2 regions of the Varibaculum prostatecancerukia genome follow, and region 2 is predicted to be linked to the other one. Evidence: riboswitches for the same ligand, from Rfam matches in the RefSeq annotation. Region 2 holds a riboswitch; the other holds the start of a gene.
The links. Region 2 has a riboswitch for ZMP and ZTP ahead of glyA (serine hydroxymethyltransferase). Riboswitches for the same ligand answer to the same signal wherever they lie in the genome.
Positions count from the first base shown of each region.

Region 1: linked by a shared signal. The riboswitch ahead of purH (bifunctional phosphoribosylaminoimidazolecarboxamide formyltransferase/IMP cyclohydrolase) and the one ahead of glyA (serine hydroxymethyltransferase) in region 2 are both predicted to bind ZMP and ZTP.

Region 1 covers NZ_OW968402.1:1,752,404-1,767,505, reverse strand. The annotation lists gene KO216_RS07665 (cell division protein PerM) at 1-1,755, shown strand, start outside; ZMP/ZTP riboswitch at 1,785-1,863, shown strand; gene purH (bifunctional phosphoribosylaminoimidazolecarboxamide formyltransferase/IMP cyclohydrolase) at 1,890-3,500, shown strand; gene KO216_RS07655 (alpha/beta fold hydrolase) at 3,684-5,813, shown strand; gene KO216_RS07650 (L,D-transpeptidase) at 5,893-7,329, opposite strand; gene KO216_RS07645 (L,D-transpeptidase) at 7,490-8,926, opposite strand; gene rpmE (50S ribosomal protein L31) at 9,289-9,507, shown strand; gene prfA (peptide chain release factor 1) at 9,747-10,787, shown strand; gene KO216_RS07630 (N5-glutamine methyltransferase family protein) at 10,804-11,658, shown strand; gene KO216_RS07625 (hypothetical protein) at 11,735-12,106, shown strand; gene KO216_RS07620 (L-threonylcarbamoyladenylate synthase) at 12,116-12,739, shown strand; gene KO216_RS07615 (glycosyltransferase family 4 protein) at 12,748-13,893, shown strand; gene KO216_RS07610 (Cg1360 family ATP-synthase-associated protein) at 13,890-14,402, shown strand; gene atpB (F0F1 ATP synthase subunit A) at 14,580-15,102, shown strand, end outside.
Region 2 covers NZ_OW968402.1:194,089-209,190, forward strand. The annotation lists gene KO216_RS00835 (pseudouridine synthase) at 10-1,128, shown strand; gene KO216_RS00840 (glutamine amidotransferase-related protein) at 1,392-2,147, shown strand; gene KO216_RS00845 (glutamate--cysteine ligase) at 2,158-3,357, shown strand; gene KO216_RS00850 (amino acid permease) at 3,660-5,135, opposite strand; ZMP/ZTP riboswitch at 5,294-5,371, shown strand; gene glyA (serine hydroxymethyltransferase) at 5,395-6,687, shown strand; gene KO216_RS00860 (bifunctional methylenetetrahydrofolate dehydrogenase/methenyltetrahydrofolate cyclohydrolase) at 6,763-7,665, shown strand; gene KO216_RS00865 (BMP family lipoprotein) at 7,680-8,789, shown strand; gene KO216_RS00870 (exodeoxyribonuclease III) at 8,816-9,661, shown strand; gene KO216_RS00875 (class II fumarate hydratase) at 9,715-11,115, opposite strand; gene KO216_RS00880 (hypothetical protein) at 11,286-12,164, shown strand; gene ppgK (polyphosphate--glucose phosphotransferase) at 12,331-13,089, opposite strand; gene map (type I methionyl aminopeptidase) at 13,093-14,004, opposite strand; gene KO216_RS00895 (substrate-binding domain-containing protein) at 14,209-15,033, opposite strand.

The sequences.
Region 1 (15,102 bases), 650 kb from region 2:
CTAGCACATAGTTTCGTCCTCGAAAGTAAAACCATCCTGTGGGCTTATCCTTTTGCGCAAGCGGCAATTGCCACCCTGGTGGGTCTAGCAATCCGCGGAGCCTATAGTTTGGGAGGCTTGTTTTTTTGGGCGTTCCTACACGGTCTTGCCGCTGTTGCCTACGCTTTTTACCTATTTGACCGCGATCAACGCCTCGATACCGAAAAGCCTTCGCTGCTCCGTCCTAAAGCGTGTCTAGCTGCTGATTTTAACCGTTTTACGGCTTGGAGCCGGACTCTCATCCTGCGGATGCGCCAGCCCGACCGTGCCTATAGACAAGATCTGGAAAATCGTCGCCTGGGAATCGACCGCGATGAGCGCAGTTGGGACGGAAATAATAGCACCTGGACGGTGCCTGGCTGGGTAGTTTCCGGGGTACGCGCCGGATGGCAAATGTTTACGTTCTTCGGGATTGTCACCTTGATTCTGGTGCTTGCCCAAGTGTTTTCCCATATCACGGCAGTAAATAAAATCTATGACCTGTACGGGGTATCCCTGGGGGCAGGCGTCCTCATCTGGTTGGCGCAACTGCTCTATCTGCCTACCGTTCAGACCTGGGCGTTAGCCTGGATTTTGGGGCCGGGATTCCAGCAGGGTACCGGCACTATCCGCTCTTTAACTCAGGTGAAAGCTGGCCCGATTCCGGCAGTGCCCATCCTGGGGGCGCTACCTGCCCAAACCCCCGGATATTGGGTATTGGCGTTGATTGCGGTACTTAGCCTGATGGTTGGATATCTGTTTTATACCGTAATGGCTCGGGTTGACTTCTTTTCACACGTAGCATCTTTCCTGGTGGGAGCGCTTTTATTTACCTTTTTGACCGCGTGGTTCTGTTTCTTAGGCTCCGGTTCTATCGGCGCGGGACGGATGTCCGCCTGGGGGGCGCATCCATTGGCTGTTGCCGCCATGGGATTATTTCTGGTTTGGGCGCCAATTACACTGGTAGGAACGGTTTTGCATCCCCACTCCCGCGCCTATTTGGTAGATAAATTCTTTTTGGTCAAGAGGGCGAGTGTGCGCGCTAGCCGCCAAGGTTTTGCAGCCGCGAAAGAAAAAGCTAAAGATTATCGCTCCTGGACTCCTTTGAGCAGCGATACTACCGTTAAGGCCGCGGACGCAGCAGAAGGCGAGCAGACCGCCACTGAAAAAGAAGAAAACGCAACCGCAGATGCGGCAGAAAGTGAGTCGCCAGAAGCCTCCCCAGTCGTGGAAGGGGAGGAAACGACAGAGATTCCCCAGACGCGCGAACTGCCTGAAGCTGATGAGCCAGAAACTCTCGCTAATGAAGAAAGTGAGCATGAGGACGAGCGGGAAGAAAACAACGAAAATGTCCCCGAAGAAAGCACCCCCGAAACCACCGGTAACTCGGACAGTGAAACAGCAAGTGAGCGGGAGTCCTCAGAGCCGACCCGCCCGGCTCCGCCAACTCCGCAAGAAATCTTTGCCCGCTCTCGTGGCGCGCTCCCGGCTGACACCGAAGAAATCAAAGATTTAGTCACCGATTGGGCAGAACGCAAAACCGATGAAGTTATTGCGAAAGAACAGCAGGTGCTAGAAAAAATAAAATCCTCTGCTAAGCGGCTCCCAGCAGCAGAGCTCACGCGGCCAGCAATCAAACGCTCACTTTTCAAACGAGGACGGCTAAAAGCTGGCAAACCGCACCGCGATGCGGACGATACCTCCACCCAAGCTATTGAAATTCCCGACCAAGACTAACTTTCGTCGCCGAAGCCAGCAGGGTAGACTGGTTTTTACGTGACTGGCGAAAAAAGTGGATTACCACTGGGGAACGTAAAGGGACAGTCGCTCGCCTGGGCTGGACAAAGAATGCAACAAAAGGATCCCGCGTCATGAGCGAAATTAAACCCATTAAACGTGCCCTGGTCAGCGTGTACGATAAGACCGGTCTGGATAAACTGGCAAAAAGCCTACAGGCTGCTGGGGTAGAAATTATTTCCACCGGTTCTACCGCCCATCAGATTGCCGCTGCTGGGGTAGAGGTAACTGAAGTTTCTCAGGTAACCGGGTTTCCCGAATGCCTAGACGGGCGGGTAAAAACTCTGCACCCGCTGATTCACGCGGGGATTTTGGCTAACCGGGAGCTGCCGGCCCACGTTGCGCAGCTAGAAGAATTAAAAGTAACCCCGATTGACCTGGTGGTTTGCAATCTTTACCCCTTCGCAGACACGGTGGCTTCCGGTGCGGGGTTTGCGGATTGCATCGAAAAAATCGATATTGGAGGTCCCTCGATGATTCGGGCGGCCGCCAAGAATCACGCCGATGTGGCAGTGATCGTTGATCCCAGCTCCTATGATGATCTAGCGGCTGCTTTGCAGCGCGGGGGCTTCACTGCCGAGGAGCGCCGGGAGCTAGCAGCACGCGCTTTTAACCACACCGCTATTTACGACACCCAGATTTCTTCCTGGTTCGCTAAGCAACTCCCAGGCGAGGACGCGGATACTGCTAGCAGTGCCCTGCCTAACCTGGAAGAGTGGAAACCGCAGCTCAAGGAACTGCACAGCTTACGTTATGGGGAAAACCCGCATCAAGAGGCCGCGGTCTACCGTTTCACCGACGAAGAGTGCGGCCTGGCGCAGGCAGAACAGCTGGGTGGCAAGCCGATGAGTTATAACAACTACACTGACGCCGATGCAGCTTGGCGGGCTGCCACCGACCATAGCGAGCCTTGCGTGGCGGTAATCAAACACGCCAACCCCTGCGGGATTGCAGTTGCTGAGGACGTAGCAAAGGCACATCTGCTGGCGCACGGCTGCGATCCGCTGTCTGCCTATGGCGGGGTGATTGCCTGTAACCGTAAGGTGACTTTGCAAATGGCACAGCAGGTGAAACCGATATTCACCGAAGTGATTATTGCCCCCGATTATGAAGCAGAGGCGCTTGAGCTGCTGCAAACTAAGAAGAATCTGCGGATTTTGCGGATTGATGCGGATGCTCCAGTGGAATGGGAGTTCCGGCAGATCAGCGGGGGAGTGTTGGCGCAAACTCGTGACCGCTTGCAGGCCGAGGGAGATAATCCAGAAAACTGGAAATTGGCCGCGGGACAGGCAGCAGATGAGCAAACCCTGGCTGACCTGGTCTTTGCTTGGAAGACGGTGCGGGCAGTGAAGTCGAACGCTATTTTGCTGGCGAAGGATCAGGCCACGGTCGGCATCGGCATGGGGCAAGTTAACCGCGTTGATTCTTGTGCTCTGGCGGTTCAACGCGCCAACACCTTGGGACAGGCGCCGGAAGGCGAGGCCGCTCCCGAGCGGGCACGCGGCTCGGTGGCCGCCTCTGATGCTTTCTTCCCCTTTGCGGATGGTCCTCAAACCCTGATTGATGCGGGCGTAAAAGCGATTGTGCAGCCAGGGGGTTCGATTCGTGATGAAGCAACCATCAAAGCCTGCCAGGAGGCAGGGGTAACCCTCTACCTGACCGGTACCCGCCATTTCTGGCACTAGGCGGTTAATCACGGCTGGCAGCAAGATGGTCGCAGATTTTAAAGCCGCCAGCTAATCGCCAGGCTAGAGCGACAAACGCGAAGCCTGAACCACAGATCTGATACTGGTACTGATAACCTGGGGACGCCGACCGGCGTCCCCAGGTTATTTTGATTTTCCAGGTGTGCAGTAAGGAGATTGCAGATGATTATCGCAGCAACAGATGGTTCCTCCCTCGGCAATCCCGGTGCCGGCGGCTGGTGTTGGTATCTGTCACCTGATTGTTGGCGTGCCGGCGGTTTTACTTTGGGAACTAATAACCAGGCGGAGCTGATGGCAGTAGCCGATCTACTGACCGAAACTGCCGGAATAGACGATGATTTATTGATTCAGGCGGACTCCCAATACGTGATTAACATTTTGACCAAATGGCGGTTCGGCTGGAAGAAAAAAGGCTGGAAAACCGGCGGTGGCAAACCAGTAGCCAACCTAGAACTGGTGAAACGCCTAGACCAGCTGCTATCTGACCCTGCTAGGAAGGGGAAGGTCAGTTTCGAATGGGTAAAAGGACACGCCGGTCACCCGCTTAATGAGCAAGCGGACAGTCATGCGCAGGCAGTAGCGCGGGCATACCAGTCGGGGACTCCCCGGGAAGCGGATTTAGGACCAGGCTGGAAATCTGGAAAGGAGGGGACCAGTGAACGAACTTCCCATACACCAGCTGAGGACGCTGCTAAATCCGCAAAATACCTACATCCAGAAGACTCCCGCGAAACTAGCGGCCAGCAAAAACCGGTCGCTCCCGCAGCAGCGCCAGCGCGCCCTCTTTATCCGCAATTAGAACAAAACCCTAACCCCAAGGAGTATCGCCAGGGACGTTACCTAATCCGCGAACACGTCCTGACTGTACCCCTCTACCACCCAGAAGTGGCGCTAAACCTGTACCCGGACTCGGCGAAAAACCCGGTAGTAAACCTGGCGCGAGGGGTAGATGAGCAGGACAGCGGGGTACAAAGCGAGCTGTTTGCGGTTACTCCCGGAGAACTAGCCCGGCCAAAATCGCAGAAAAACTCCGACATTTCGGATTCAGACAACCAGTTTCTACCCCCTTGGGTAGACGCCGAAATCCAGAAAACCAATATCCAGATTTATGCCCGCGAAATCGCCCTCGACGATGATGAAAACCGACCCTACCTGATCTTTTTCCAAGGCGGTCCCGGCTGCAAGGGTTCTCGTCCCGCCGATTGGTCTGCCCCCTGGTTCGGAGCTGCCCTGGAAAAATACCGGATTATCATGCTTGACCAGCGGGGAACCGGACGATCTACCCCGCTCGATAACGTCACTATTCCCGCATTGGGGTCTCACGCCGGAGCCTGGCTGCGGCTAATGCGCGCCGACCAGATCGTAGGGGACGCGGAAGCGCTGCGCCGCGCCCTAGGAATAAAAAAGTGGACAGTCATGGGGCAAAGTTTCGGCGGGTTTATTATTACCGCCTATCTTTCCCGCTTTCCGGAGGCCATCGAAAAAGCCTATATCACCGGAGGACTGCCGGGACTAACCAAGGTAAACCGGATTTACGAGCGCACGTTTGCGGCCACCGCCCGGCGCTGCCAAGAGTTCTACGCCTTGCCCGGAATAGAAGAAGCAGTCCGCCAAACCTGTGCGCACGTGCTAGAACACGATGAATACCTGCCTAATGGAGAAAAACTTACCCCCAATCGAATTCGGCAGGTAGGCCTGGAGCTGGGACGCACCCTGGGCCTAGAAAATCTGCGCTACCTTTTCGAGGCGCCTTTTGTGCAGACCGGAGGCAAGCGCCACCTCACCCAAGAATTTTTAGGGCAAGTCGGAAGCCGGGTCAGTTTTGCTCTAGATCCCCTCTACGCCCTCCTGCATGAAACTATTTACGGGAATGCGGTGCCGCAAAGCGAAGTTGAGCCGACTGCCTGGACAGCAGATCGGATTCGCGCAAATGCTCCCGGGTTCGCGCAAAACGCCGATCCTCTCGACTGGGGGAAACCCTATTATCTGACCGGGGAACACTTTGGTAGCTGGGTCTTTGCGCAAGATCCGGCGCTGAAACCCCTAGCTAATCTAGCAGATGATTTGGCGGCAGAAACTGACTGGCCGGTACTTTATGACCCGCAGAAACTGGCGGAAAACCAGGTGCCGGTACATGCGGTGGTTTACCGGGACGATATTTTCGTTCCCCGCACCCTGTCGCTAAACACCGGCAGGGTTATGGGAGCCAATATCTTAGAAAAACCAGACTGGCACCACGATGGGCTGCGCGCCTCTGGCAATCTGATTATTTCCTGGCTGCTATCCAACTAGAGAACCGGCAGCTAACAGCAGCTGATAGGAGCACTGGTCGGGAGTTCCCTCGATGCCGGGGTGGGGCACCGGATGCCCTTTAATGGTGCACGACTACCGGGGTGCCAATAGGCGCCCAATTATAGAACTCGCCGGCTTCAGAAACTGGCATATTTACGCAGCCGTGGGATCCACGGGGTCCTCCCCATCCAAAGGAACTGCGCCAGGGTGCTCCGTGGAGGGCGTATCCTCCGGAAAAGTACATAGCATAGGGGACGTTCGGTGTCACATAGCGGGTGCCGTCTGTATTAAATCCCCGCATGGTGTCGAATCGTAGTTTGCGTTGGATGGCAAAAGTTCCTTTAATCGTCGGGGTAGCGGGAGCTCCGGGAACCATGCTGGTCGGCGCTACTGCCACCGTGGTTCCCTCATATCCGGTAACCGTGTAGTTAGAAAGATTCACATCAATCCATTTTTCTCCGGGCGCTGCTAGATAAGCCAGGTTTTCCGCCCCATCGGCAATGAGCTTATCTTCATTACTGGCTTTATCGACTTTAGTCTCGAAGGCAAGGGAGCTGTCTTTCCCCGCAGCAAAGTTACTGGCGATTTCTTTTGCCAACTGGTCACCGTTAGTAACGGTGACTCCATCCTTTGATGCGGTTTTAGTTCTTAGTACCTTTCCCGCGCTATTAACCAGGCGCTGGCCGTTAACCTTTTTTACCTCAACGGCTTCTTTACTCTTGTTTACCCAGTCAGCCACGGCATTGTCATTGGTAGTGAGCTTGGCATGCCGACTGACCTCCGGAACAATAACGAAACTAACCTTGTCTTTTTGGTCAGCGACGATTTCTTTATCCCCGGCTTTTATCGTGACCTGTGGTTGGATGAATTTTTCTGCCGCGTCTGCTAACTGCTGTGCCAATTTAATATCAACCAGTGGTTTGACTGCACCCATAGTCAGAGGCATCTTCTGATTTTTTTGACTAGCCATAACCTTATCCGCGCCTGCTAGTAGCCTCTTAGTATCTGCTCCGAATCCGTCCTTACCCGGAATCGCTTTAAAACCAGTCCCCTCGGCGTTAAGTTGCACGCTAGGCTCGGTGACCGGTTTGCTGCCTTTAATATCTTTAGTAAGTTCATGCGATAGTTTGCTGGTAACCTGCGCGTTTACCTGGTGCTTGATCGGAATCCGCCTGGAGGTAAACAGGCTGGTTACGTAGCTGAAGGCGCTACTGCGCGCGGTTGCTTTCCGGGCGGTTTCCGCTGAATCAACCTGATACCCGATTTCCTTGGGGGTCAGCGATTTTCCGTTAACCCCATGTCCCGAAAAAGTGACCCGGTACTTGGTTTCTGCGGTATCTAGCTGCTTTTTAATTTGCTTAGCAGTTAGCCCGGAGACTTTAACTTCCCCCACCTTGGTGCCAGGTAGTGCCTTCTTCCCAACTGCGTAGTAGGAAACGTAGATTGCAAAGGCAGCGATAATCGTAACCAGCGCGGCAGCCAATGCGACAATAGTGATTTTTGTTTTCTTAGACATGGATATCGGGGTTTCAGAAAATGGGTGAATCCAAACAGTATCTTCATCCTAGCTGGCTTTGCATCGCTGACCACACCCAAAATGGGTAAGTCTGCTCACAATAGCAGGTGAAACCGGCTGCGAAGGGATTTCGATAGCTGGAATCCCTTCGGGAATGTAACTAGCGGTGAGAGACTACTACTGTTCCTATCGGTGCCCAGTTGTAGAACTCGCCCGCTGCGGGTACGGGCATATTTACGCAGCCGTGAGAACCGCCTGGTCCTCCCCATCCAAAGGAACCACGCCAGGGTGCTCCGTGAAGCGCGTATCCTCCGGAGAAGTACATGGCGTAAGGAACATTCGGGGTTACGTACCGGCTGCCATCAGTGTTAAATCCCCGCATAGTGTCAGAGCGAACTTTACGTTCAACCGCAAAGGTTCCTTGAATGGTGGGGGTAGCGGGGGCGCCAGGAACCATTTTTGTTGGTCCTTTAACTACCGTGGCACCCTCATAACCGGTAACCGTGTAGTTAGAAAGATTTACGTCAATCCATTTTTCACCAGGCCCGGCCATATAGGCCAGCTTTTCCGCCCCATCGGCAATGGTCTTGTCTTCATTAGTAGCTTTATCAACATCGGTCTTGTAGGCTACCGAGCTGTCTTTTCCGGCGGCAAAGTTGGTGGTGATTTCTTTTACCAGCTGATCAGCGTTGGTGACTTTAACTCCATCTTTCAGTTCGGTTTCGGTTTTAAGTACCTTCCCCTCGCTATTTACGAAGCGTTTGCCGTTAACTTTTTCTACCTCAACAGATTCTTTATTCTCGTTTATCCAGTTGCTGATAACTTTCCCATCTGCTCCCGGTTTAGGATTCATGGTGACATCTGGGATTTTCACGAAGGAAACCCGATCCTGCTGGGTGGCAACGATATCCTTTTCTCCGGCCTTCACCGTTACCTCGGTTTTAGCTAATTTTTTGGCATTAGCAGCCAGTTGTTTAGCCCAACTCGCTTCCGCCAAAGGCATAGTCTTACCAATTTTCAGGGGAACGTTTTGATCCTTCTGGGTGGCGACTACCTTGGCAGCTGCCATCAAGATAGCGCGGTTATCTGCTCCAAAACCGTCCTTACCGGGAGTTATTTCAAACCCAGTTGCTTCGGAGTTTGCTTCTACCTGAGGCTCAGTTACCGGCTGTAGTTTCGAAGTTTCCGTGGGTAACTCTTGTGACCATTTGTCCACAACTTTAGGTTTTAAGTCATGAACAATGTTTACCTGGCGGGTGGTGAACAGGCTGGTTACGTAGCTGAAGGCACCGTTGCGGACGGTCGCCTTCCGGGCGGTTTCTGTCGAATTCACCTGATACCCGATTTCCTTGGGAGTCAGCGAAGTTTCCTTGATTCCCTGTCCGGAAAAAGTAACTTTGTTATTTGTTTCCGCGGTGTCGAGTTGTTTTTTGATTTGGCTAGCAGTTAGACCGGAAACTGTAACTTCCCCTACCTTGGTGCCGGGCAGTGCTTTCTTCCCAACTGCGTAGTAGGAAACGTAGATTGCGAACGCGGCGATAATCGTCACCAGGATGGCAACTACTACCCCAACAGTTATTTTTGTTTTCTTAGACATCAATATCGGGCTTCCAAAATGGGCGAATCAAAACAACACCTTCATCCTAACGGCGTTTTAGGCTTTAACTATCCCCAGCGTGGGTAAGTCTGCTCACAATTGCAGGTAGAAGTAGGTTTTGCCCCACTTTACCAGCACTGATGCCCTGCTGTTTTCTTGTCTGTTATGAGATTGTTATAAGATTCATTTTTCAAATGGCGAACAACGGCTAGAAGAAGCCACCCGGAAAGGTCATGCCCACCACATTTTTGCCCGAGAAGTAGCATCACCAAGGCGCGAAGTGGCATAATCTAATCCGGTTCCGGTTCACCTCTTGTAACCTGCATTTGGACCCGGCGCCCTAAGAACCTCAAGGAGAAACCATGAAGCAGGGAATTCATCCCGAATACGTTCCCACCACGGTTACCTGTACCTGTGGGAATACTTTTGAAACCCGTTCTACCATTAAGTCCGGCACCATGCGGGTAGACGTGTGCTCTGCCTGTCATCCCTTCTACACCGGTAAGCAAAAGATTATGGATACCGGAGGGCGGGTTGCTCGCTTCGAAGCTCGCTACGGCAAGCGCAAGCGCGAACAGTAAAGCTTTTATTAGGTGTGGTCGGCCAGTTGGTCGGCCACACCTTTTTAATTTGCCATCACCCTGCCTCTTTGGTTCGAGAAAGGCTTTAACCGGCGCTTCCTAGCGAAAGCTGGTTTTCGCCCCGGGGATAGGCAACGTAGAGTAGAAGTCAGGTCGCAAAGATTTAAGGAGCAACTGTGGGATCGCCGATTGACGAGGAAGCTGTTCAGGCTCTCATCGCAGAAAAAACTGAACTGGAAATGAAAATGGGCGATCCCCAGATACAAAAGGATCAGCAACAGGCCCGCAAGATTGGGCGCCGCCATACGCAGTTAGCGCAGATCGCTAAGGCTTATGAAACCTGGAAAAGCGCGGAAGGAGACCTGCAGGCGGGCAGGGAACTGGCGAAAGAAGATTCCGATTTTGCCTCCGAGATTCCCCAGATGGAGCAAACTGAAAGTCAGGCGTTAGATAAGCTGCGTAAAGTCTTGGCTCCCCGCGACCCCGATGATGCTCGCGATGTGATTATGGAAATTAAAGCGGGTGCCGGTGGGGACGAGTCTGCCCTCTTCGCCGGGGATTTGCTGCGAATGTACGAGCGTTACGCCGAAGCTAAAGGTTGGAGCCTACAGGTGCTGGATTCCACAGTGAATGATCTCGGGGGAATCAAGGACGCGCAAATTGCGATAAAAGCTAAAGGAAATGTAGCTCCCGAGGACGGAGTCTGGGCGAACCTAAAATACGAGGGCGGGGTACACCGGGTACAGCGGGTGCCGGTTACTGAATCCCAAGGGCGCATCCATACTTCCGCCGCCGGAGTGTTGGTAATGCCCGAGGTTGAAGACGCGGGAGAAATAGAGATAGACCCCAACGAGGTACGGGTAGATGTATTCCGCTCTTCCGGTCCGGGCGGGCAGTCGGTTAATACCACCGATTCCGCGGTTCGCCTGACCCATATTCCCACCGGAATCGTGGTCAGTATGCAAAACGAGAAGTCGCAGATTCAAAACCGTGAGGCAGCTTTCCGGGTGCTCCGGGCGCGTCTAAAGGCGGAAGAAGAGGCAAAGCGGGAGGCCGAGGCCGCCGAGCAGCGGCACTCCCAGGTGCGTACAGTGGATCGTTCCGAACGTATCCGTACCTATAACTTCCCGGAGAATCGGATTGCCGATCATCGCACCGGATACAAGGCCTATAACCTCGACCAGGTGCTCAATGGGCAATTGCAGCCGGTGATTGATTCGGCCATCAAACTTGATGAGGAACATCGCTTGCAGCAGCTCTCCGGGCAGTCGGACAAATAAGCGCGGCGATTCCGCGATGAACGAGGTCGGTTTTTCTCGCCAGCAAGCGTTTAGCTGGGCGCGAGGGCGTTACGCTGAAGCTGGAATCGAGCCGGCACGAGAAATCATGGCACTATATTGCGCTGCCTGTGAAGCTAAAGAATTCCTATTTGCTCCTCAGGTATTGTCAGCTACGCAAACAGAAGTTTTCCGTGATTTGGTTAGCCAGCGTTGTACTCACCAGCCGCTGCAACAGCTGCTAAAAGAAATGCATTTCGGGGCTTTTCGCCTGGTTTCCAGCCCAGATGTTTTTATTGTGCGCCCGGAAACTGAGTATCTAGTAGAACTGGCGCTGCGTCCCCAGGGTGCAAGGAAAGCAAAACTCGCGGCAGATTTATGCGCCGGATCGGGTGCTATTGCCCTTACTCTTGCCCGCGAATTGCCCTCGGCTGAGGTCTTTATGGTGGAGATCAGCAAAAAAGCTTTAGCAGTGGCGCAGAAAAATTTGGAACGCTATTCAGATTTAGCGCGGCGGATTACCGTGAGCTACGCAGACGTCGCCGATCCGCAGCTTTGGGAGGGAGAGGCGGGAGCTTTTGACCTGGTTGTAAGCAACCCGCCCTATGTACCGCCCGGCACTATCACCCAGCCAGAAGCATTAAAGGATCCGCCGCTCGCCCTTTGGGGTGGGGGAGCAGATGGTCTCAACATTCCGAAACAAACCGTTAAACAAGCTTTCCGGCTGCTGGGGCAAGACGGGATTTTGGCGATGGAACATGACCCCACACAAGGGGAAATCCTATGCGATTATGCTGGTAAAATCGGTTTTCGACAAGCGAGGACGCACCCGGATCTTAATGGTCGTCCTCGATACCTATTGGCGCGAAAGTAAAGATAACATTAACGTCTGCCTTAGATGCTGCTAACGTTAAGGTAAAGTGGCTGGAAGATAGGAGAAAGGGGCGGAGATGGCGCGCAGTTTTCGCACGGTACTTGCTATTGCCGTGGTAGCTTTGCTGCCTTTAGTTCTTACTTCTACTGCCTTCGCGGATGACCCCACTCCTCAGCCCACTTTGAATTATGTCGAGGCTCCTTTAGATCGCCCTCCTGCCACCACGGCGGTAGAGGTCACTAAATCTCCCGAACCGGCAGCAACTACCCCCTCTCCCCAAAATAGTGAAACCCCGTCTTCCCCGCAGGAAAGCATTCCCGATAGCCCGGGTGAGTTAGCAAAAACTGGGGGTAGCCGCGATATTTGGTTAACAGGTATTTCCTTGGTCTGTATCTGGGTAGGAGCGGCCATCACCACCTATGGACGGGAACGTAACCTAAAACGTTAATATCGAAGTATGCGTACTCCCTTAAGTCCCGAAGACATCTCTTGCCTGAAAAACCAGATTTCTGCTGGAAACCTGCTGGTAGTGCCCACGGATACCGTCTATGGGATTGCGGCAGACCCTTTTTCATCTGCGGCAGTCGATAAGCTGTTGACCGCGAAAGGTCGGGGACGAGACTTTCCCTCTCCGGTGTTGGTCAATAGTATCGCTCAAGCTGCTTCCTTGGTTCCGAAGATTCCGCCCCTGGCCAAGTGCTTCATGGATAGTTTCTGGCCAGGCGCCCTAACTATCGTGCTGCCGGCCCGCCCAGATTTACCCCTTGATCTGGGAGTAACCGGGGGAACGGTGGCGCTGCGACAACCGAATCAAACAGACCTTTTGCAGTTACTGACCGCAACCGGGCCGCTAGCGGTAACTTCCGCCAATCTCCACGGGCTTCCTCCTGCCCAGTCAGCCGCCGAAGCCAAAAAGTATTTTGGGGACAAGGTGGCGGCATACCTGGATGCGGGTCCCAGTCGAATCGGTGAGCCCTCCACCATAGTTAAAGTAGAGGACGAAGACTATTCGCTGATACGGGTAGGAGCCATCGCGCCTGCGCGGTTATCTGCAGTAGCGGGCAAAGAGCCGAAAGACTAGGAAAAACTGTGAAAGCCTATCTGTTACTTGGAGTAATCGCCTGCGCGATTACTTTCTTAGTGACCCCGCTAGTGCGCCGTATTTCCTTGGCACTGCACGTATTGACCCCGGTAAGGGGGCGCGATGTGCATACCGTACCCACCCCGCGTCTCGGGGGGATTGCCATGCTATCTGGACTGTTAGGGGCGTTCTTAATTGCGAGGCAAACCCCGTATTTCTCGCAGTTTTACAGCGATCCCCAAGTTTGGGCGCTAATCTTTGGATCTCTCGCAATCGCAGTTTTGGGAATAATCGACGATATTTATGATTTGAACTGGTGGACAAAGCTTTCTGGACAGGTTTTAATCGCCGCCGGGATAGCCTGGCAGGGCATTCAAATAGTTTCTTTCCCGATTTTTGGAATGACTATTCCCTCCACCCGGATGTCGATTCTGGTAACCGTGCTCATCATCGTGGTTTCAACCAATGCGGTGAACTTTGTAGACGGTCTAGACGGTCTAGCTGCCGGAATTACCCTGATTGGCGCCGGAGCGTTTTTTGTTTATTCCTACCTGCTGATTCGCCTCACTAACGCCCAAAGTTATGCTTCCTTCGCTGCCATGATTGGAATCGTAATCGTCGGGGTTTGCCTGGGGTTTTTAACCTCTAACTTCCATCCCGCCAAAATCTTTATGGGTGATTCGGGGTCGATGTTGCTGGGGCTCACTACTTCCTGCATGTTCATTGTGGTAACTGGGCAGACGGATCCCGCCTCTTTAGGCAGGTCGCAATTCCTGCCGGCTGCCATCCCGGTGTTGCTACCTATCGCGGTAATGATTTTGCCGTTCCTCGACATGGTGATGGCAGTAATTCGTCGGCTTAGCCGTGGGCAGAGTCCTTTCAAGCCCGATCGCCAGCACTTGCATCATCGTCTGCTAAAAATGGGGCATTCTCACCGCCGCGCAGTCTTGGTGATGTATCTTTGGGCATTCTTTATTTCTCTACTGGCAGTCAGTTTCTTGAAACTAAGCCCGCTGGGAGAACTGCTGCTGGCCTGCGGTGGTGGGGTTCTGTGTTTCCTAGTTACCATAGCTTTTTTACCGGGTTTGCGGAGTGATTATTTTGCTGCTTCTGGTCCCTATCCGCACCACCAGCGACAAAAGGAGGATTTATGAACGAGGATGCATCAGCGGCTGAGCTGCAGGGGGGTGACGTAAAAAGCACTGCCGACAAAGGCCTGGAAAAAACTAGTCTGACCAGCGCTACCTCCTCTATTCAGGATCGCTACGGGGCGCGCGCGGCGATTCGCAGAGGTAACCGGGTAGTAGCCCTGATTTTAGGGGTCTTAACGGTGGTAGCAATACCGTTGGCCGGGGTAATCCGTTCCTGGCCAGGGCTGCTGGGGGCGGTCGCCGGGATGACGATTATGTGGATTGTGGCCGCGGTGGGAATCGGAGCCAATCAGCTAGTGCTGCGCAATCCCCGTCGCACTAGCGGGGTGGTTTTCGGGGCTTATTTAGTGAAACTGGTCATAGTTATTGTGGCAGTGGCGGCTCTGCGCCCTTTGCCACAGGTTGATAACACGGTAATCTTTCTAGTATTGATAGTCGCTATTTTACTAACCACCGTTGGCGAGGCGCGTGCGGTATCTAAAACCAATAAATTGATTATCGAGAAACTATAGAAACAGTAAATGCGCAGCACTAGCACCTTTAGTTCTCAGCGACGCGTGTCCTATGTTAAGTTAATCTAGAGATATTTTGAAGCGGTCTCTTGAAGTGCTATGAAAGCGTTAGAATGGAGTCCGAATCACAGTTTTCGGCCAAATCGGCAGAAATGAAGGGAACAGACAGTGTCACCGATGCTTAGTGGGCTCACCACCCTGTTACCGCAAGGCGGTTTCGAGGCACCTACTATTGATGAATTCTTCCCCCCGGTGATTGCTTTTGCCGGAACCCCTTTCGAAATGAACCGCATCACCTTAGTGCGGATTGTTCTGTTAGTGGCTTTCTTGATTTGCGCGGTGCTCTATACCCGCCGGGCAAAAATGATTCCCGGTACGGCGCAATCTACGATGGAGTATCTCCTGGATTTTTGTCGCACCAATATCTCTGAGCAGGTGATGGGTAAAGAATACGCGAAGAAATACAACGGTTTTGTTACCGCAATCTTCTTTACCGTCCTGTTTATGAATATCGGGGGCATTATTCCTGGGCTTAACATCGCTGGTAGTGCAGTGGCAGGCATTCCGCTACTGCTGGCGATATTTGTTTGGTTTTTGTTTATCATCGCCGGAATCCGGGCTCAGGGCTTTGGAGGTTACTTTAAGTCTTCGCTATTTATTCCGAACGTTCCCAAGGTGCTCTACATTCTGCTGACTCCGA
Region 2 (15,102 bases):
CGCGATAGGGTGGAAAAGGTAGTAGTGGCTGCGGCCAAGGTAGCTAATAGGCGAGGCACGGTGGGAAGACGTAGCAAGCGAAGGGCGGGGACGCGCCCGCCTGCGCGGGGTGGAATCGACCCGGTGGGGTTTACCGCTAATGGTAAGGGCTCGTTGGGTCAGCAGTTGCAAGCCCAACTGGAACGAAAACTATCACTGACTGCCGGCGAGATTGCGGCTTTTGTCTCGAAAGCGTTCGCGGCCGGGGATGTGGTGTCTCCCTTGGGGATCGTGTTATCCCCGGACAGCCAACTATTGGAGGGGCAACGCTACTACCTGCATCGGACGGCTCTCGATGAAGGCGCTCCCTTACCGAAGTTGCAGGTGCTTTGGGAAGGCGAGGGCGCAATCGTAGTAAATAAACCCGCCAGCCTGGCAACGATTCCCCGCGGCTCCTGGATTACCCGCTCGGTAGTGGTAGCTGCTCGCCGCCAGTTTCACAATGATCAGATCAGCGCCGCGCACCGCCTAGATCGCCTGACTACCGGATGTTTATTGCTGACCCTAGATCCGAAGTATCGGGCGCGTTACCAGCAGCTATTTGACCGCCGTCAAGTAAAGAAAATCTACCTGGCACGCAGCCGTGGCGGTAGCGGCAGGGGAGCAGGGTCGGTTCCCCAGGTGGGGAAGCATTTCGATTTCCAGCTCCCTATGTTTAAGGAAACCGGCTCGCTGACAGTATCGATAGAAGTGCCCCCGGTCGGGAGGAAGATAACCCGCTGCCAAAGCCGCACCCGCGGCCTCGTCCTCGGAAAATTCCCCCTCCCTGAAAAGACAGAAAAGCCGGAGGCAGAGGTAGACGCAAACCCGGACAACCCGGGATACGCGCCAGAAGCAGAACTGTTGTGGCAGTTAGAGCCAGAAACCGGATTTACTCATCAGCTGCGCGCTACCTTGGCGCATTTCGGGTATCCCCTCGTAGGTGATCCCCTTTATCCGATAGTCCTACCTGCAGATGCCCCAGAAAATGTTGAGCCCCAGCTTTGCCTGCACGCCCAAGAGCTGCGGTTTCCCGATCCGGAAAATCCCGCTAACCTCATAACCGTCACTGCCCCCGCCCCCAGCTGGGCAAAAGGTGCCTTAAGCTGACTTCCGAATTGCTGAGATTGGTAGACATGCACCGAGCCCCAGCGTTAACACGCAAGAAAAATACGCAAGAATTGCGTATTAACTATTGATAAAACACGCAAGAATTGCGGGCAAACTGTTCAGAAGATACGCAACAATTACGTATTCTTCGCAGGGGCAATACCTCCTGACGTTGATACAGATAACCCGGTAAATAGAGAATCAGCTCTCAATATCTTCCCTGGCTAAGACAGGGGCTGGAGATAACCCGTAAGCTATAACCTATGCGAGAAAGGCTGCCGTTTTTATTTATCCAATGCCGTCCCGCCGGAAAGATTGCGCGTGACGAGCTGCAGACCATTGCCGAGGTCACCGGGCTAAAGATTGGCCAGGAGCTGAACGCGCACCTGTTACCAGAGGAAAATGACCTTGATCTGCTGCGGGACCTGGATATAGAAAACGGATATAGCGCAGTAATTATTTCCGGATCCCCTTTTCGGGCAAGCCTGCCAACCGGCTCCAAAGAATCTGAAGAGCAGCAGCTAAATAACCGGCTAATCCCCTTTATGCGTTACCTGCTGGACAAGGACTTTCCCACCTTGGGGCTCTGCTACGGCATGCAAATGTTAGGGCTGGCTGCTGGCGCTGCTTTGACCGACCGCACTGGCGAAGACCTGCAGGCGGTGGAGGTTACCTTAACCGCGGAAGGGCTCTCCGACCCGGTGAGCGGACAGCTAGAGCCAGTAATCCGCGGCTACACCGGACATGGGGATTCACTCGCGAATCTGCCGGAGGGCGCAACTTTGCTTGGAAGCGGGAAACATTGCCGTTACCAGCTACTTCGTTTTCATAAGCACCTGTATGGCACCCAGTTTCATCCCGAAATTACCACTGCGGGGATGCAGATCCGCATCGACCAATACGGGGATGCCTATTATGCGGCAGCTGAACGCGAAGCGGTCATCGCCCGCTGCATGACCAAAGATGTAACCAGTTCCCACCGGCTGCTATCAGCCTTTACTGAACATTACCGTCGTTAGGAGGCACCAGATGGGTATCAAGTTTTCACAATCTGAGCGTTCGACCATCGGTATCGAATGGGAACTACAGCTAATCGACAAAGACTCCTTTGACCTGCGGCAATGTGCTAGCGCAGTGATCGAGGAAGTAGAGCGCTTACACCCGCAGAACTCACTGGTACACCGGGAGATGCTGCTTAATACGGTAGAAGTTATCTCCCGTCCTCGCCGCAACGTGCGCGATTGCCTCATGGATTTGAAAGAGGGAATAAACCTGGTGCGGCCGGTCACCTCCGCGTTGCGCGTGGAGTTAGCTTCCGCAGGATCTCATCCCTTCGCCAACCCTAGCTACCAGCAGGTCACCGATAGTAAACGCTATGAAGAACTGGTCAACCGCACCCAATATTGGGGACGCCAAATGCTACTTTTCGGCACCCACGTACATGTCGGGGTAGAGAATCGCGACAAGGTACTGCCGATCCAAAACTATTTGACCAGCAAACTTGGGCATATTCAGGCGCTATTCGCTTCCTCGCCCTATTGGGCGGGAGTCGATACCGGGTACTGCGACAACCGCGCGATGGTGTTTCAACAGCTGCCCACTGCGGGAAAACCCTATCAATTTGAAACCTGGGAAGATCTGGAAGATTTCACCTCCGGAATGCTGAAAACCGGGGTGATCGATTCCTTTGATCAGGTGCGCTGGGATATTCGCCCTTCGCCCAAGTTTGGCACTATTGAAGCGCGCGTAGCCGATGCTTCCTCGACTTTGAAAGAGGTCGCTGCCTGCGCCGCTCTCACCCAAGCCCTGGTAGAAACCGCGTCACGGCAGCTAGACGCCGGCAAAGAACTGCCGGTACTGCCCGATTGGTTCGTGCGAGAGAACCGTTGGCGGGCTGCGCGCTACGGGATGGATGCCATTTTGATTGAGGACGCGCACGGGGAAGAAGCCCTGCTCACCGAATCTCTGCCGGCTTGGCTAGAAGAACTCGCGCCTGCCGCTGAAGATCTAGGCTGCGCGGAAGAACTCTGGTCGCTGCTCGACATCGTGAAACTGGGAGTCGGCTACCAGCGGCAACGCATCATTTTTGAACATACCAACTCCTATGAGGCAGTAGTTGCCTTCCTGATGGCAGAAATGGAGGCAGGCGAGCCGCTCGATCCTGGGCACTTCGTAGACAAATCCCTGCACCAAAGCGGAGTCAAAGGCTGGAAAGTCCGCGCCCGCTAAGCGCATTAGCCTCAGGCGCGAACGTTTGGAAAGGGCGCGGGAAAAGATACGACAGGGGGCCTGAGCCGAACTTGTTGAGGCTCACGGGGTCCCCGGAGTGCTTTTCCCACGCCCGTTGCCCAGGGTGTGCTGCACTGCCAACACGTTATTAGCACGGGGAAGGACTATAGTTGTTTGGCATCTGTGAGCGCGGGGGAGAGTTTTATCCGAGTGGGTGCGGTGGGCATAAGAAATCGGGGAGAGACCTAGTCTCTCCCCGATTTCTTGGGCAGGAGGAAAAATCCCTCCCTTGCGCTTAAGCTCTACTGATTATCCGGAGCTTCGGTTTCGGCGGGAGCGTCAGCAGTAAACATGTCATGGTCAACGTAGTTGCGCACCACCAACCAGGCCAGTGCCAACACCGCGGTCACCGAGGCGAACGCGATAATCGCTGCCGGCCCGAGTCCGCCCTCGAACCACATAAGCACGATCATGGAGGCAAACACCGCTAGCACTATGTAGTTGGTGTAAGGTGCCCAGGGAACATGGAACTTAGGACGCTCCAGCCCGTTGCGGCGGCAGTGACGCACGAACAAGATATTCGAGATCATCACGGAACCCCACATAGAGCAAATCCCAATCCCCGCCATATAGGCGATGACGTCAAACGCTTCGGTGGGGTGGATCATATTGATAAATACCCCCACCAATCCAATAGTGCCAGCAGCCACAATCGCCGCGTAAGGTACCGCGTTGCGGTTCATCCCCGCCAAGAAGCGCGGAGCCGAACCAGAAACCGCTAGGGAGCGCAAGCCGCGACCACAGGTATAAAGTTCCGCGTTAATCGCGCTGGCTGCCGCCAACATCACCACAATATTCATAATGGTGCCGGCAGCGGGAATACCAATGGCAGTAAAGAAAGTAACGAAGGGGGATTCGTTCTTGTCGTAAACATTGTGTGGCAACAGCAAAGTGAAGAGCACGATGCAGCCCATGTAGAAAAGCAAAATACGCCACATCATAGAGTTAACTGCCCGGGGCAATTCTTTTTGCGGATCCTCGGCCTCGCCAGCAGCGGCACCCAAGTATTCGGTACCACCGTAAGCAAACAGCACCCCCAGCGACATAGTGACCATGGTGAAAGCGCCCTTGGGGAAGAGGCCGCCGTTATCGGTAATCGCACCCACCCCCGGATGGTAAACATGGCCGCCCACGGTCAGGTTGATGCCCAGAATCAAGACCACAATCGCCAAAATCATGAAGATTACAATCGCCGCGACCTTAATCATCGCGAACCAGAACTCGAACTCCCCGAAAAACTTTACGGAAGCGAGGTTTACTATCACCATCAGCGCCAAGGCGATGAAAGCCCAGCCCCACTGGGGAATCACCTGGAAGATTTTCCAGTAATGCATATAGTTAGCAATCGCGGTGATATCGGCCATCAGCGCCGAAGAATAGGTAATAAAGGCAAACCAACCGGTGAAATAGGCGCCGCGTTCGCCCATAAACTCGCGGGCGTGGGAAATAAAGCCACCCGAGGAGGGACGATACAGGCTCAGTTCAGCCAGGGCGCGCAGCATCATATAGGCTACGGCGCCACAGATTGCATAGACAATGGCTACCGAGGGCCCGCCCTCGGAGATACGTCCGGAAGCCCCAAAAAACAGGCCGGACCCGATGGCCCCGCCCAGCGCAATCATGCGCATGTGGCGAGACTTTAACCCTTTGCGGTATCCGACATCGGATTTATCGCGGTGAGAGGCAGTCCCCGCGGCCGACGGTTGAGTTTCGCTCATTAGATTTCTCCTAAGTTTTACCTTTTTGTACTCGATAACAGAGCACATAGGGAGTATAGGTGAGGCGCGCGCCAGACTTTAAAGGCAGTCAGCATTTGGAATCGCGCATCCAGCAACTAACTATTTAGGTAAAAGCGTCCTCGGTAACGGTAGACTAAAATCGTAACCGTGACTGGCGTAGGTGGGATACCACCGGGGAGCAAGTTGTTAATCAGTCGCTCGCCTGGGCTGATTCAGCACTATAAATAAGGAAAAGTCAATGGGAGATAAACTTCTTATCCGATCCATTTCGCAAGTGGATCCCGAAATCGCAGCAGTTTTAAACCAAGAGTTAGAGCGGCAACGCGGCACCTTGGAAATGATTGCTTCTGAAAACTTTGTGCCGCGTGCAGTATTGCAGGCGCAAGGATCTGTCCTTACCAATAAATATGCGGAAGGCTACCCGGGGCGCCGCTATTACGGAGGATGTGAAGCGGTAGATGTGGCCGAGAATCTGGCTCGCGACCGGGCTAAGGAAGTATTTTCTGCCGAGTTCGCCAATGTGCAGCCCCATTCGGGTGCCCAAGCCAATGCGGCAGTCCTATCGGCGCTGGCTCAGCCGGGGGATACCATTATGGGCTTGGCGCTAGATCATGGCGGGCACCTTACTCACGGCATGAAAATCAATTTCTCCGGCAAGCTCTATAACGCCACCGCCTATCAGGTGGATAAGGAAAGCAGCTGGGTGGATATGGATCAAGTCCGTGACGCGGCCTTAAAGTACCGCCCGAAAGTGATTATCGCTGGCTGGTCGGCCTATCCCCGTCAGGAAGACTTTAAGGCCTTCCGGGAAATCGCGGACGAGGTGGGCGCCTATTTGTGGACGGATATGGCGCACTTTGCGGGGCTGGTAGCTGCGGGGTTGCATCCGAACCCGGTGCCTTATTCGGATGTGGTGTCTACGACCGTACATAAAACTTTGGGCGGACCGCGTTCCGGGATGATTCTGTCGCGCGATAAAGAACTGGGCAAGAAAATTAATTCTGCGGTTTTCCCCGGTCAGCAGGGCGGGCCCTTGATGCACGTGGTGGCGGCGAAAGCAGTCGCGATGAAGATTGCAGGCAGCGAAGAATTTAAAGAACGGCAAAAGCGCACTTTAGAGGGCGCGAAAGTGCTGGCTAAACGGCTAACCCAACCGGACGTGGCCGAATGCGGGATTTCCCTATTGACTGGCGGCACCGATGTGCACCTGGTGATGGTGGATCTGCGAAACTCGTCCCTAGATGGTCAGCAGGGTGAAGATTTGCTGCACGAGTCCGGGATTACCATTAACCGCAACACGGTACCTTTCGATCCGCGTCCTCCCCGGGTAGGCTCCGGGCTGCGTATCGGTACCCCGGCGCTGGCTACTCGCGGTTTCGGAAAGAAAGAGTTCACCGAGGTATCCGAGATTATTGCCGGAGTTTTGGTGGATGCTTGCAAGGGGAAAGTTGACACCTCCAGCTATCGCGAACGGGTGAAGACCCTGATTAAACGCTTCCCCCTCTACTTGGGGCTTAACCAGGTTGCCTAGAGCAAAATAGATAAGTGCAGGGTGGCGCGGGCAGATCGGCAAGGTCTGCCCGCGTCCTCAAGCTAAGGAGAAAAAATGCGTAAAGGATGGAGCGGAGACGCGATTTTGCTGGACGGGGCAGCGCGGGCTCGGCAACTGAAAGAACAAATGCGGCAGCAGGTAGAACGCCTGCATCAGCAGGGGATTAAGCCGGGACTGGGCACCATTTTAGTGGGTTCCGACCCGGGCTCGGTTTCCTATGTGGCAGGTAAACACCGCGACTGTGCCGAGGTGGGTATCGACTCGATTCGGGTGGAACTGCCAGAGACTGCTTCCACTGCCCAGGTTTTAGCCGAGATTGAAAAACTAAACGAAAATCCCGCCTGTACCGGTTATATTGTGCAGTTGCCGCTGCCACGCCAAGTCGATGTGAACCAGGTGCTAGAAGCAATCGACCCTGATAAGGATGCTGACGGATTGCACCCCATGAACCTGGGACGCCTAGTGCTGCGGGTCAATGAGCCGGTAACCTCCCCGCTGCCTTGCACCCCGCGAGCCTGTATCGATTTGCTGCAGCAATACCAGGTGCCTTTAAACGGCGCGCACGTATGCGTAGTAGGACGCGGAACCACCGTGGGGCGCTCCTTGCCCTTAATGCTCACCCGCAGAGAGATTAACGCCACCGTCACCTGCTGCCACACCGGAACCCGGGATTTAGCTGCGCAAACCCGCCAAGCGGACGTGATTGTGGCCTGCGCTGGATCAGCGGGAATTATTAAACCCGAGATGGTCAAAGAAGGGGCAGCAGTCCTGGATGTAGGAGTATCACGCGGCGCCGTCAACCCGGAAACCGGGAAAGCCCGCCTAGAGGGCGATGTGGCTGACGGGGTAGATAAAGTGGCAGCTTGGCTCTCGCCGAACCCCGGAGGAATCGGTCCGATGACGCGGGCGAATCTGCTACTCAACGTGGTGGAAACCGCTATCCGTCATGCCGGTTAAGTGAGGAATAGCCTATGCGTTTGCGGAACCTTTCGATTCCTTTAGCCCTGGCCGCTACCCTCGCCCTCACCCTGGGTGGCTGCTCTTCTTCGCCGAAAGCTGCCTCCAACGCGAAACCTGCGGCCGTAGCTAAAACGAGCGGAGTGTTTTGCCTGGTAGAGAAGAAGAAGTTTGAAGATATGCGCGCGGCGGCACTCAGCAAAGCTATGGAGGCGGCGCTGGCGAAACCGGAAAATAATAAAACGGTGAAGCCGGAAAATATCAGCGTGGAGAAAACCTCGCAGATTAGTGGCCAGCTAAAGAAAAAGAAGTGCAACAATGTGCTTTCTTTAGAGCCGGGGTTCGCGCCAGAAATGTTGCGGATCGCTAAAAGTAATGCAGACATAGACTTTGCGATTATGGGAGCGCTTGGGCAGGCGAAATCGCTACCTAATGCGACCGGTATTGATTTTGATTTGCGGCAACCCGCGTTCTTAGCTGGGTATGCGGCTGCCGGAGTTACTAAGAGTGGCCAGGTGGCGGCAGTTAGCGATTTACCGCGAGAGGATACCGATAAGAATCCGGGCAGCGCCCTTGGAAAAGATCCGGTTTCTGCTTGGGCAAGCGCGTTTCGGCTGGGGGTCGAATACTATAACCAGTTCAAAGGTTCGGGGATTAAGTTTTCCTATTGGGAACAAAGCACCGGCGGGCCGCTGCGGGTAAAAAGCGCTGAGCTGCATCAGCAGTTACTGAAACTAGCCGATGAAAAGGTTGATGTTATTTTCGTGGTGGCTAATCCGGAAGAAACCGGGGCGGTAGCGGAGCTGGCGGCTAAAGATGCGGCAGCTGTCTGGACGGGACAAGACCTGGCAGCCAGCGCTCCCGATTTGAAAGCAAACGTGCTCACCTCGGCGGTCATTGATGCCTCCGGGTGTGCGAAACAGCTGCTGCAACAGCTTAAAACCGGATCTATTTCCGGCATTGACTACCGGGGAACTCTAAAGAATTCCGGGGTTAAACTGGCTGGTTGGGGCGATTATGCTCCCAGGTTTTCTGATAGCCTCACCGCGGAACTGGCGGGAATCCGCAGCCAGATTGATAGCGGAAAAATAGATATAACGAAACTTGAGACCCATCGCGGCTAAATGAAAACGCAAAATAAAGGGGAAAAATGCTGAAGGTTGCCACAGTTAATGTGAACGGGATCCGGGCGGCGTTCCGTAAAGGAATGGATACCTGGCTGGAGCAGGCGGAGCCGGATGTAGTGCTGGCTCAGGAGGTGCGTGCGAGCGAAGAAATCACCTCGGAACTTTTTGGGGATGACTGGCAGGTAGCGGTGAACGCTTCGCAGCTAAAAGGGCGCGCGGGAGTAGCAGTCGCCGTCCGTAAATCTTCGCCTTGGCACCTAGCGGAATCAGAGGCCGATACGGTTCCGGTGGAAGTCCCCCAAGATGGAGGGCGTTGGTTAGAGGCAGTTTTGGCTCGGGAAAATGAATCCGGGGAAGAGGATGCGCGTGTGCGAGTAATCTCCGCGTATTTTCATTCCGGGGAAGTGGGAACTGAAAAACAAGACCATAAAATGGCACACCTAGAGCGGATCGGGGAACGTCTGGAGCACTTACTGCCCGCAGACTCCGCCTCGGAAAATAAAGAGCCGTTAGTGCTGGTAGCTGGGGATTTCAATGTGGTGCATACCGAGCGGGATATTAAGAACTGGAAACCGAACCACAATAAACGCGCCGGAGTGTTAGACGAGGAAATCGCTTTCCTAGATCGCTGGCGTGACCAAGGCTGGGTTGACGTGGTGCGCAACCTTGCGGGTGAGGTGCAAGGACCGTATTCCTGGTGGTCATGGCGGGGTAAAGCCTTCGATAATGATGCCGGGTGGCGCATCGACTATCAGTTCGCGACCCCGCAGTTGGCGCAGTTGGCGCGCAGTCAACAAGTTGACCGCTCCGAGGCCTATGACCAGCGCTTTTCTGACCATGCGCCGGTGGTTGTTACCTACGAAATTTAAAGCCGCGCCTACCAGTAATATCCCTGGCAGGCGCGGCCTAATACAGTTACTGCTTACTTACCGGCTTTCGGGTGAGTCATATCGGCAACATTTAGAGCTTTATCTAAATCTTCCTCGCTGATTTCGCCGCGCTCAACAAATCCCAGATCCAGAGCAGATTCCTTTACGGTCATCTTCTCTTTCACCGCGTGTTTAGCGATCTTAGCGGCATTTTCATAACCGATGTAACGGTTCAGCGGAGTCACAATCGAAGCCGAAGATTCTGCCAGCTCCAGGCAGCGCTCCGGGTTAGCAACGATTCCATCTACGCAGCGCTCCGCCAGCAGACCGGCAACCGCTCCCAGACAGTTAATCGACTCTAGCAGGTCAATCGCCATAACTGGCAGCATCACCAACAGGTCGAAGTTGCCTTGGGCACCCGCGAAAGCAATCGTCTGATCATTGCCGATGACCTGGGCAGCTACCTGCACGGTGGCCTCCGGTAATACCGGGTTAATCTTGCCGGGCATAATTGAAGATCCGGGCTGCAGATCCGGCAAAGTGATTTCGCCCAGACCGCAGCGCGGTCCCGAGGATGCCCACCGCAAATCGTTAGCAATCTTTACGAAGGAAACTGCTACTACCCGCAGCGCCCCGGACATTTCTACCAGGGAGTCTTGAGCGGCCTGTGCCTCGAAATGGTTATCGGCCTGGCGGAACGGCAAATCCATATTCTCGGCGATTAGGGCGATAACCCGCTCGGAGAAACCCTCCGGAGTGTTAATCCCGGTACCGACAGCAGTGCCACCCAAAGGCAGCTCTGCCAGGTTCTTTTCCGCGTCCTTTACCCGGTCAATCCCCTTACGTACCTGTGCGGCATAACCGGAGAACTCTTGACCCAGCATAATCGGGGTGGCATCCATCAGGTGAGTGCGCCCCGCCTTAACGATATTGGCGAACTCATCGGCTTTCTTTTCCAAGCTGGTGGCCAGCTGATCTAACTTCGGGAGCAACGCGTGCTCAACGGCCTCATAGGCGGCAATATGAATCGAAGAGGGGAAGACGTCATTAGAGGACTGGGAGGCGTTCACATGGTCATTCGGGTGAACTTTGCTGCCCTTAAAACCGGTGGCCAAGGTAGCGACTACCTCGTTGGTGTTCATATTCGAGGAAGTCCCAGAACCTGTCTGGAAAACATCAATCGGGAACTGGTCATCATGCTGACCAGCGATAACTTCTTCCGCGCCTTTAATAATGGCATCGCGGGTTTCGGAATCGATAACCCCTAGTTCGGCGTTAGCAATCGCTGCCGCCCGCTTGATTTGTCCTAAAGCCGCGATGTGGTGGCTGGAGAGGGTACGGCCTGAAATCGGGAAATTTTCTACCGCCCTTTGGGTTTGGGCTGCGTAGAGGGCGTCCTTGGGAACCCGAACTTCCCCCATAGTGTCATGTTCGATACGATATTCTTCGCTCACGTGTAGCTCCTTTGGTCTTTTTAAAAGTGGTTACTTACCTTCTAGCCTACCGGGGTTAGGCGTCACCGGCGTCCTAAAAATCCGGAGAAAACCCTTGAAATTTGGTGCAGGGGTGATTTTAGAGGTGAAAGCACCCTAGACTGGAACTATCGACAGAAAGCGGGAGCACTATGAGCAACGATGCCTCAGACGATAAACCCACCGAATATCTGCCTGGGGGAGCAATGGCGAACGCCTATGTTCCGCGGGGGCGGCAAAGTAATCGGCGGATTACTCGACGGGTAGCGCAACCGGAACCTAATAGCGTGGAGCAAAGAAAAATAGCGGTACCGAATCCGCCCGAGGGTGCGCCCTCAACTGTTCCTGCCGCCGCCGCTTTCGAAGGTCAACCACCCACTGAGGTGATTCCGCCAGTGAACCAGCCCTCAGGCGGTGGGGCAGGCGCCGCGCCCTATCCCGCTGGTAATAATGGCGCTGCACAAACCCCTGCTACCCAGGTTCTGGGGGGCTCGGGGGCGACTTATCCAGCAGCGGGAGCTGCCCCGGTTCAAAGGAAATCGATCGATCCTGCCGCCGCCACCCCGCAAGTTGATTCTTTCCCTGGGGGGATTCCCCCCGCCTATGACCCGCAGGTTGACCCGGAACAGCTGCGGGAAGACCAAGAATACGAGGAAGAACGCGCAGATAAACGGCGTTTGATGAAAGTTGCGGCCATTGTGACTGCGATTGTAGCCATCCTGGTGGGGGCAGTGGTGATTATTGCGATGACCATTTCCGCTAAAGAAGTGGTGCCTGCCGAACAGGAAACTAGCCCTTCAGAGAGCGTTTCCACCAGTTCTTCGGTTCCTGAAACTACCTATACCACCAGGCAAACTGAGGAACCCACTACCAGCGCGCCCGCACCTGAGCAGCCAAGTGTGCAGCCGAGCGCCACTCAAACCACCCCTGCCGCCCCGCCCACAACCCGGGCGACACCCACGCAAGAACCTAGCCCCACCGGGGGTGCTGAAACTCCCACCTCTGCGCCAAGCCCCTCTGCCGGGAACTAAGCAAGACCTCGAGGTAAGTATCTGGGGAGCTGCAGTGATTAACCGCAGCCCGCATCCCAACTTGGGGTGCTGACCTCGAACTATTAGGTGGAACAAAGGAAAACGCCGGGGGTTGTTTGCCCCCGGCGCGTCCTCAAATAAGGAAACTAGATTAATCCTGGGATAGTTATCCCTGCTTGCGTTGGCGGGCAGCCCCGGCTGCCGCTGCCCCCACAATCCCGGCAGTGTTTCGCAACTCGGCGGGAATAATCGGGGTAGAGATATCAATTAGGGGCAAGAATTTATCGTGTTTGCGGGATACTCCGCCGCCCACTACAAACAGATCGGGACTAAATAGTTTTTCCATTTCCTGGTAATACTTGGTGAGGCGTTTCGCCCACTTTTTCCAAGACAAACCATGGCGTTTGCGTACGGCTGCGGAGGCCCGAGTTTCCGCGTCGTGCCCGTTAAGCTCGATATGACCGAGCTCCGTGTTGGGCACCATCACCCCATCAACAAAGATCGCGGTGCCAATCCCGGTACCCAAGGTGGTAAACACGGTGACTCCCGGCTGCTCTTTGAAAACGCCGTACTGCTGCTCCGCCAACCCGGCGGCATCAGCGTCGTTTAAGGTTGCTACCGGACGTCCGATGGCCTTCGAGAACACCTCCACGGTGTTCTTTCCTACCCACTCTTGATCCAGGTTTGCCATGAAACGAACATTGCCCCCGGGAAGCGGACCGGGGAAGCACACCCCTACCGGCACGTCCTCGGGAAGGTCAAAATGAGCCAGGACATCCGCCGCCGTTTTGGATACCGCCTGGGAGGTAGCCGGGTAGGGGGTGTCAATCCGGAAACGTTCCTGAGCGAACTCTCCAGTTTCTAAATCTACCGGCGCACCTTTAATGCCGGATCCGCCGATATCGATACCAAACGCGATAGCCATTAACTACTCCTTGCTAGGCAGGGTCAGAATTTGCGCACCATCTTCGGTTACCACCACAGTGTGTTCGAACTGAGCTGTGCGTGAGCGATCCTTGGTGACCACTGTCCAACCATTATGCCACTGTTCCCACTCGATTGTCCCCAGAGTGAGCATCGGTTCAATAGTGAACACCATTCCCGGTTCCATCACGGTGTCATAGGAGGGGGCACAATCATAGTGAGGAATAATCAGACCGGAATGGAAAGCTTCCCCAACGCCGTGACCAGTAAAGTCGCGTACCACCCCGTAACTAAAACGCTTCGCGTAGGCACTGATAACCCGACCGATAATATTGATTTCACGTCCCGGCTTTACCGCTTTAATCCCGCGCATCATGGCGTTATAGGTGCGTTCCATCAGCAGGCGGGATTCTTTATCTACCTCGCCGACACTGAACATGGCGCAAGTATCGCCGTGTACCCCGTCCTTATAGGCAGTGATATCGACGTTAACAATATCGCCTTCCTGCAGCGGCTTATCATCGGGGATTCCATGACAAATAACTTCATTCACTGAGGTACACAGGGATTTCGGGAAACCCATATAGTCCAGGCAAGACGGATATGCTCCCTGCGCAACGATATAGTCGTGACCAATTTTATCGAGTTCATCGGTAGTTATCCCTGGTCGCACCGCTTTACCTACGGCGGCGAGGGCATCGGCAGCAATCCGGCCGGCGGCACGAATCTTTTCCACAGTTTCCGGGGATTTGGTATCGGAAGCGGTGATTCGTTCCGGACCATCATGGAAAAGGTATTCGGGACGCTCGATTTCTTTAGGAACGTCCAGCCTGGGGCTAACGTTTCCGGCTTCTTGATTTCCCAGCGGGGCGCGTTCAGCCAGTTCTTTGGGGCTAAGTCCTTGATATTCATTCATGCCTCTATCCTACGCGGGCGGGCAAATGTTCCAGATTTACAGTATTTTTCGGCTCGAGGACGCAGGTGAACCCAGTGCGTGGGCGCAGGTAGATAGGGAATAGGGGCGCAGCCAGGTGCCATGGAATTGGAGGAGTGAGTCCGCAGAGGTAGGCGCGGAAAGTCAGAAAAGATGCAAAACTAGCGAATCCTGACTGAGAAAAGACTAAAGAGACTCGCGGGCAACATACTGCAGCAGCTGCCCACTGGGGGCTTTACCCAGGTCGAGGTCATCGCCCTCGCGCTGCGCGATATGCATTAACTCTTGGTAAGCGAGCGCCCGGGTATCAACTTTTATTGAGGATATGGGGGGTCGCGAAACTTGGCCAGCGGGAGTATCGAAGCCTCCCACAACCGAACCATCCTGGGGAACCATCCTTCCGCATTCCCGCAAGCCATGCACGATTGCCATCGCGGTCGTATCATCAATCGCACAGAACCCGTCGATACTGGGATGCTTTTGCAGCGCCCCCAGCAGATAGGAAGCAATGTTCTCGGGATCTTCGGGGAGCGCCAGTTGGATGGGAGTCGCCATTCCCGTCGCTTGGCACACCATTTGGGCGAAGAAATAATAGACAGTAGCGGCATTTTCAGGGTATTTTCCCTGCCAGTGCACGAAAGCTAAATGACGGCGATTCCGTTTTACTTGGGCATCGACCTGAATCTTAGCCATCTGGAGGGTAACTAAACTGGCGGGATTTTGCCGATCCTTCCCCTGCAGCAAAGAATCAAGAACCGTTGCCCCACATTCTTTTAGTTCCCCGAGAGTCTTTTCGTCCAGGGGGAACAGCGGTAAAACGGCGGCATCGGTTCCCCTAATAGTAGAAAGTAAATTATCGGGATGATCTTGCAGGTGAACTGTGCAAACTACGCTAATTCCCACCTGGGCAAGCATAATTGTCATATCGCGTAGCAGGGCGGAGTGATCCTCGCCAATATCGACAGCAGGCACTACGATATCGACCTTTGTCTTTCCAGCCAGCGTCGCCAAGGTGCCTCCTCGATTGCAAGTTTGATTCTATTCTACATATTTCCGCCGTCTTAATAGCCGCTATCTGCG